DNA from 2 places in the Ensifer sp. Root954 genome. Region 1 is predicted to be linked to the other one. Evidence: riboswitches for the same ligand, from Rfam matches in the RefSeq annotation. Region 1 holds a riboswitch; the other holds the start of a gene.

What was found. Region 1 has a riboswitch for S-adenosylmethionine ahead of metA (homoserine O-acetyltransferase MetA). Riboswitches for the same ligand answer to the same signal wherever they lie in the genome.
Region 2: linked by a shared signal. The riboswitch ahead of ASE71_RS31555 (O-succinylhomoserine sulfhydrylase) and the one ahead of metA (homoserine O-acetyltransferase MetA) in region 1 are both predicted to bind S-adenosylmethionine.

Annotation. Positions count from the first base shown of each region.
Region 1 covers NZ_LMJM01000022.1:263,842-267,693, forward strand. Annotated here, with positions in the region: gene ASE71_RS13265 (vWA domain-containing protein) at 1-975, opposite strand, end outside; gene metA (homoserine O-acetyltransferase MetA) at 982-1,908, opposite strand; SAM riboswitch at 1,970-2,047, opposite strand; gene ASE71_RS13275 (NUDIX hydrolase) at 2,289-2,732, opposite strand; gene ASE71_RS13280 (AAA family ATPase) at 2,729-3,568, opposite strand; gene ASE71_RS13285 (RidA family protein) at 3,672-3,852, opposite strand, start outside.
Region 2 covers NZ_LMJM01000052.1:207,108-210,959, forward strand. Annotated here, with positions in the region: gene ASE71_RS31540 (transporter substrate-binding domain-containing protein) at 1-498, opposite strand, end outside; tRNA gene ASE71_RS31545 (tRNA-Gly) at 643-717, opposite strand; gene ASE71_RS31550 (2'-deoxycytidine 5'-triphosphate deaminase) at 799-1,896, opposite strand; SAM riboswitch at 1,971-2,049, shown strand; gene ASE71_RS31555 (O-succinylhomoserine sulfhydrylase) at 2,094-3,278, shown strand; gene ASE71_RS36115 (hypothetical protein) at 3,335-3,508, opposite strand; gene apaG (Co2+/Mg2+ efflux protein ApaG) at 3,507-3,852, shown strand, end outside.

The DNA.
Region 1 (3,852 bases):
GCCGCCGGGGTGGCTGACTTCATAGGGGCTCATCGAAGCGTCGCCGACGAAGATGGCGCGATAGTCCCCGCCGTAGGTGCGCAGCACTTCCGTCGTACGGGTAATGTCGACACGGCGGCGGCGATTGTCCTTCCACAGGCCCTCGTAGACGCAATTGTGGAAGTAGAAATGCTCCATATGGCGGAACTCGCTGCGAGCCGCTGAAAACAACTCCTCGACGATGCGGATATGATCGTCCATCGATCCGCCGATATCGAAGAACATCAGAAGCTTCACCGCATTGCGGCGTTCCGGCCTCGTCACCACGTCGAGATAGCCGTGTTCGGCGGTGGCGCGAATCGTGCCGGAGAGGTCGAGTTCGTCGGCGGCACCCTGGCGCACCCAGCGCCGGAGCCGCTTCAGGGCCACTTTGATGTTGCGCGTGCCGAGCTCGATCGTGTCGTCATAATCCTTGAACTCGCGCCGGTCCCAAACCTTGACGGCGCGGCGGTGGCGCGACTGGTCCTGGCCGATCCGCACACCCTCGGGATTGTAGCCATAGGCGCCGAAGGGCGAGGTGCCGGCGGTACCGATCCATTTTGAGCCGCCCTGATGGCGGCCCTTTTGCTCCTGCAGCCGCTGGCGCAAGGTCTCCATCAGCTTGTCGAAGCCGCCGAGTGCCTCGATCAGGCGTTTTTCTTCCTCGCTCAGATGCTTCTCTGCGAGCTTGCGCAGCCAATCCTCGGGGATGACGGCCTCTTCGCTCGCTTCCATCGGGTTGACTGCTTCGAGACCCGAAAAGCAGTGCTGGAACACCCGGTCGAAGCGGTCGATATGGCGTTCGTCCTTCACCAGTGCCGTGCGCGCCAGATAGTAGAAGGCTTCGACGTCGAAGGTGGCGATGCCCGCCTCCATCCCCTCGATCAAGGACAGGAATTCCCGGAGCGTGACCGGGACCTTCGCTGCCTTGAGTTCGAGGAAGAAGGGAATGAACATCTGACCTCAGCTTTTCCCGGTGCCGATCTCCGCGAGATCGTAGGGCGTCGTCTGGTACATCTCGTTGATCCAGTTACCGAAGAAGAGATGTGCATGGCTGCGCCAGCGGTTCTGCGGCGGCAGGGTCGAATCGTTGTGCGGGAAGTAGTCGTGCGGCATCTTGATCGGCACGCCCGCATCCACGTCGCGGAAGTATTCGTCTGACAGCGAGGTCGAATCATACTCCACGTGGTTGAACATGTAGAGCCGGTTGCCCTTTTTCTCGTGCACGAGGCAGACGCCCATCTCCTTCGATTCCATCAGAATTTCGAGGCTCGGCACCTTGTCGATGTCGGCGCGTCGCACTTCGGTCCAGCGAGAAACGGGGACGGCGAAATCGTCGGAGAAGCCGTTGAGGTAGACGGAGGAGCGGTTGAGGTTCTGGTGACGATAGACGCCGAAGGCTTTTTCCTTCAGCGGATACTTCGGCACGTTGTGGAAGTGATAGATCGCCGCCATCGCGCCCCAGCAGACGTTGAGCGTCGAATGCACGTTGGTCTCGGTCCAGTCGAGGATGCGCTTCAGCTCGTCCCAATAGGTGACGTCTTCGTATTCGAGCGTCTCGACCGGGGCGCCGGTGATGATGAAACCGTCGAACTTGCGGCCCTGCACTTCTTCCCAGGTCTCGTAGAAGGAGAGCAGGTGATCTTCCGAGGTGTTCTTGGCGCGGTGAGCGCCGATGCGCACCAGCGACAGTTCCACCTGCAGCGGCGAAGCGCCGATCAGGCGCGCCATCTGGATCTCTGTCTTGATCTTGTTCGGCATGAGGTTCAGGAGCCCGATCTGGAGCGGGCGGATATCCTGACGGATCGCCACGGTCTCGGTCATCACCCGCACGCCCTCATGCGCGAGGGTTTCGAAGGCGGGCAGCGTATCGGGAATCTTGATGGGCATGGGCTTCCACTCGATCAATACAAAAAAACCGGCGGCGATTGATCGCGACCGGTCCTCGGAAATCCAACTTTCCTCGGCCCTTTAGCGACTTGTTTAACGTGGCTGCAAGCCGGCCGGCCAAATCACCACGGAGAATTTGATAGCGCGAGTGGGCCGCGGGGGTCAAGAAAAACGATTCGCGTTGGGGGCGGCTGCCCCTCATCCCGCTGCTGCGACTTCTCCCCGCTGGCGGGGAGAAGTGGCCTTGCCGCACCCGATCGTTCCACGAGTTAAGCTCAGCGGCCGTTCGGCCCATCTTGGTAGCCGGGTTCGCTGTCGGCACGTCTCGGCTTGGGGGCAGCCGTCGTCCTCGTCCCCTCTCCCCGCCTGCGGGGAGAGGGTCAGGGAGAGGGGCTGGTCTGCAGCAGGCTTAGAGCATCCCGCATGCCATAACCCAGCCGGCGGTCAGCCTGATCGATACCGAGCCAAAAGAAACGAAAGCGGATCGGGTCACCGCCGCCAAAGGGCGTCATTTCCTGATGTATCCAGGTCTGCCGTTGCTCGCCGGCAAGGGCGATGTGGAAGTAGTGCCGCCGATGACAGATCGTCCTGCCGTCCTTCGGGTAGTGGTAGTCCTGCGTGACGAGATGGGTGAGTGCTTCCGGCGGCGTCAGCCCGGTTTCCTCGATGAATTCCCGCTGAGCCGATGTCTCCGGGCTTTCGCCTGGTTCCATCGTACCGCCGGGTACCTGCAGCTCGATGTCTGGGAAATCCGGCTCGTCGAAGACCAGCAGGCGGTCCTGCCAGGTGGCGTAGATCAGGACCTTGTGCGCGTCCGGCCTCATCCGTCGCGGCGGGCCATGAAGGCGAGGCGCTCGAAGAGGTGCACGTCTTGTTCGTTCTTCAGGAGCGCACCATGCAGCTTCGGCAACATGGTCTTGGCATCGGCCCTGAGGTCGGCCGGATCGACCTCGTCGGCGACGAGCAGGCGGATCCAGTCGAGCGCCTCTGACGTGGAGGGCTTCTTCTTCAGGCCCGGCGCCTGGCGGATGTCGTAGAAGGCGGCGAGCGCCGCCGAAAGCAGCGTCTTGCGGATGCCGGGATAATGCACCTCGACGATGCGGGCGAGCGTGTCTGCATCGGGGAAGCGGATATAGTGGAAGAAGCAGCGGCGCAGAAACGCGTCCGGCAGCTCCTTCTCGTTGTTGGAGGTGATGATGACGATCGGCCGGTGACGCGCGCCGATCATCTCGCCGGTCTCGTAGACATGGAATTCCATGCGGTCGAGCTCCTGCAACAGGTCGTTCGGAAACTCGATGTCGGCCTTGTCTATCTCGTCGATCAGAAGCACCACGCGGCGATCGGCCTCGAAGGCCTGCCAGAGCTTGCCCTTGCGGATATAGTTCCGGACCTCGTTGACACGCTCGTCGCCGAGCTGGCTGTCGCGCAGCCGCGACACGGCGTCATATTCATAGAGGCCTTGCTGTGCCTTGGTCGTCGACTTGACGCTCCATTCGATGAGTTCGAGGCCAAGTGCGGCAGCGATCTGGCGGGCAAGCTCGGTCTTGCCGGTGCCGGGCTCGCCCTTGACCAGCAGTGGGCGCTCCAGCCGGATCGCGGCGTTGACGGCGATCATCAGGTCCTTGTCGGCGATATAGTCGGCGGTGCCTTGAAATTGCATGGGCGTCTTCCGGTTCAGCGTAAGTCAGGCGAAGTCATGCCCTATGGACTATCGCATAATGGCTTAAATCGGAATCGTTTTGAGGGTGGGCGCAATCAGGGGGTCAGCCGCGAAGCGCGGTGACCTCGATCTCGATCAGCATTTCCGGGCGGATCAGGTCGCAGACGATCATGGTTGCGGCCGGGCGGATCTCGCCGAAGACTTCGCCGAAAATCGGGAACACCCGGTCGGCGAAGCTGGCATCGGTGACGTAATAGTGGTTGCGCACCACGTCCTTCATCGAG
Region 2 (3,852 bases), on a different contig from region 1:
CTCATGCGTGGTTCCGGCGACGACACCGACCGGCTTCCCCTTGAGATCGCTCGGCGCCGAGACTGCGCCCGCCGCCTTGGTGTTGACGGCGACGCGCGCCGGAAGCCGCATGAACGCGCGGGAAAAGGCGAAGCGTTGGCGCAGTTCCGGACCGACGGCGATACCGGCGGCCACCGCCTCGCCCTGCCCCTCTTCCAGCGCCGGCAGCAGCTCCGCATAGGTCACGGCCTGGATCTGGCATTTGGCCTCGATGTCGAGCTCGCGGCAGATCTCGCGCACGAGATCGACATGAAATCCCGAAAGCTTGCCGGACTGGTCGATGAAGTTGAACGGCGGAAAATCCACCGTCGTCAAGAAACGCAGGCGCGCCAGGCCCGTGAGATCGGGCTTGGCGATGCGTTCGCGCGCGTCGAACAGCAGCGGCAGATCCTTGGCCTCGGCCGCAAGCGGCGTCGCGATCAAGGATGCGCAAAGGGCGAAAAGGGAAAGAACTTTCATGGGCAGCGGCCGGCACGTCTCATGTGGCAGGGGCGGCCCTTGGAACCGCGGTGATTCATCGAGCGGTAAAGTAACCGGCCGCAGCGCAGCTGACCATAGGCCACCACGAGAACGCGGTTACACAAGGAACGGGACGAGGAAGAATGGAGCGGGTGATCGGGATCGAACCGACGACATCCAGCTTGGGAAGCTGGCGTTCTACCGCTGAACTACACCCGCGGCGCCTGCGAAACTTCCCGAACCGAGGCGATCTGTCAAGCACCCTTGCGCGGGATCGCGTAAGGGGCGCTGCGAAATCCCCTACTCGGCGCGGAAATGCTTCGAGAGCTTCAGGCCCTGCGCCTGGTAGTTGGAGCCGACGCCGAGGCCATAGAGACCATCCGGCCGTTCCAGCATGTGTTCGTAGATCAGGCGGCCGACGATCTGGCCGTGTTCGAGGATGAACGGCACCTCGTGGCTGCGCACTTCGAGCACGGCCCGGCTGCCCGTGCCGCCGGCCGAGGCATGGCCGAAGCCTGGATCGAAGAAGCCGGCATAATGCACGCGAAACTCGCCGACCAGCGGATCGAACGGCGTCATCTCGGCCGCATAAAGCGGTGGAACATGCACCGCCTCGCGCGAGACGAGAATGTAGAACTCATCCGGATCGAGGATCAGTTCGTCGCGCCCGCGGCTGTAGAGTGGCTCCCAGAAATCGAAGATCGCGTGCTGCGCTTTCTTGTCGACGTCGATGACGGCGGTGTGATGCTTGCCGCGATAGCCGATCAGGCCTTCGGGCCCGGTGCCCTTCAGATCGATCGACAGCGCGATGCCGCCGCCGCTGACGTTCGGCTTGTCGCTCGCCACCAGCACGTCGCTCTCGTGCAGCGCCTGCAGTTCCTGCTCCGACAGGATAGACTGGCCCATGCGGAAGCGGATCTGCGACAGGCGCGAGCCTCGGCGCACGACGATCGGGAAGGTGCGCGGGCTGATTTCGAGATAGAGCGGACCGCTGTAGCCGGCCGGGATCTTGTCGAATTCCTGGGCGCGATCGGTGATGACGCGGGTGAAGATGTCGAGGCGACCGGTCGAGCTTTTCGGGTTGGCCGAGGCCGACATGCCCTCAGGCAGTTCCAGGCTTTCCATCAGCGGCACGATGTAGACGCAGCCCGTTTCCAGCACCGCGCCATCGGTCAGATCGACGACGTGCAGCTTCAGCCGGTCGAGCTTGTCGGCAACGAGGTGAGACGGACCCGGCATGAAGCTTGCGCGGACGCGGAAAGCCTTCGAGCCTAGGCGCAGGTCGAGGCTTGCCGGCTGGATCTGATCGTCATCCAGCGGCTTCTCGCTTTTGAGGCGTCCCGATTCTAACAGCGCGGCGATCGCGCGATCGGCCAAAATCCCAGTGTCGCGGCCCATTGCAGTCCTCTTTTCAGTTGCGAGACAAAACCAAACTCCGGGAATTGACGCAAGCGTACCCTGGCAGTATTGAAGCTTTATCCCGTGGTGATTTGGCCGGTCGGCTTGCAGCCACGTTAAACAAGTAGCTAAAAAGGCCGGGTGTCAAACCGGCCCTTCACGCGGCCGGTTTTTTTGTTTTTGAAAGTGACCGTCACATGAGCAAAAACTGGCGCCCCGCAACGCAACTGGTCCATGGCGGGACCACCCGTTCCCAGCACGGAGAGACCTCCGAGGCGATCTTCCTTACCCAGGGCTTTGTCTACGAGACGTCGGAAGCTGCGGAAGCTCGTTTCAAGGGCGAGACCGAAGGCTTCATCTACGCCCGCTACGGTAGCCCGACCAACGACATGTTTGAAAAGCGCATGTGCATGCTGGAAGGCGCCGAGGATGCGCGCGCCACGGCATCGGGCATGGCTGCCGTCACCGCCGCCATTCTCTGCCAGCTGAAGGCCGGCGACCACATCGTCGCCGCCCGCGCCCTCTTCGGCTCCTGCCGCTGGGTGGTCGAGACGCTGGCGCCGAAATACGGCATCGAGTGCACGCTGGTCGACGGACGCGACCTCGCCAACTGGGAAAAGGCGATCCAGAAGAACACCAAGGTCTTCTTCCTGGAAAGCCCGACCAACCCGACGCTCGAAGTCATCGACATTGCCGGCGTTGCCAAGCTCGCCAACCAGATCGGCGCCAAGGTCGTCGTCGACAACGTCTTTGCGACGCCGCTCTTCCAGAAGCCGCTGGAACTCGGCGCCCATATCGTCGTCTATTCCGCCACCAAGCATATCGACGGCCAGGGCCGTTGCCTCGGCGGTGTCGTGCTTTCCGACAAGGAATGGATCAACGAGCACCTGCACGACTACTTCCGCCACACCGGCCCGGCGATGTCGCCGTTCAACGCCTGGACGCTGCTGAAGGGCATCGAGACGCTGCCGTTGCGCGTGCGTCAGCAGACGGAAACGGCCCGCCGCGTGGCCGACTTCCTGGCAGAACAGCCGCAGGTCGCCAAGGTCATCTATCCTGGCCGCAAGGATCATCCGCAGGCCGACATCATCGCCAAGCAGATGACCGGCGGATCGACGCTCGTCGCCTTCGAACTGAAGGGCGGCAAGGACGCTGCCTTCGCGCTGCAGAACGCGCTGGAGATCGTGCGCATCTCCAACAACCTCGGCGACAGCAAGAGCCTGATCACCCATCCGGGAACGACCACGCACAAGAACCTGACCGACGAGGCCCGCGAAGAGCTCGGCATTTCCGCCGGAACCGTGCGCTTCTCGGCCGGTATCGAGGACAGCGACGATGTGGTGGAAGATTTCGCCCGCGCGCTGAAGGCCGTGAAGGCCTGATTTTACGAAGACACGGCCGCCGTGATCAACGGCGGCCGAACGCCGCTTGCCGGCCGTCACGATATGGTTTCCGGCGGCGGGGCGCCAATGCGCCAGGCACGTTTCACCCGCTCGATCGCGTCAGCACGGCCATCCGTCCCATCATGGGATCGCACAATCTTGCCGTTATTCTTGACGAAACCATCTTGCTGTAGAATACCCTGAAAGACCTGAAGCAAGGTGATGCCCATGTATCGCGCTTTGACCCGCGACATAGAAGTTACGGTGGAGCCGTACTATCTCGAAGAGCAGTCGGATCCCGATGACGGCCGCTATGTCTGGGGCTATCGCATCGTCATCTCAAACCACTCGGACGCGTCCGTGCGGTTGATGACGCGCTACTGGCACATTACCGATGAGAACGGGCAAGTCGACGAGGTCAGCGGTCCGGGCGTCATCGGCGAGCAGCCGCTGCTCAATCCCGGCGATACCTATGAGTATTCGTCCGGATGCCCTCTGGATACGCCCTCAGGCGTCATGTTCGGCCACTACAGCATGGAATCGGAAGGCGGAGAGACCTTCAACGTTGCCATCC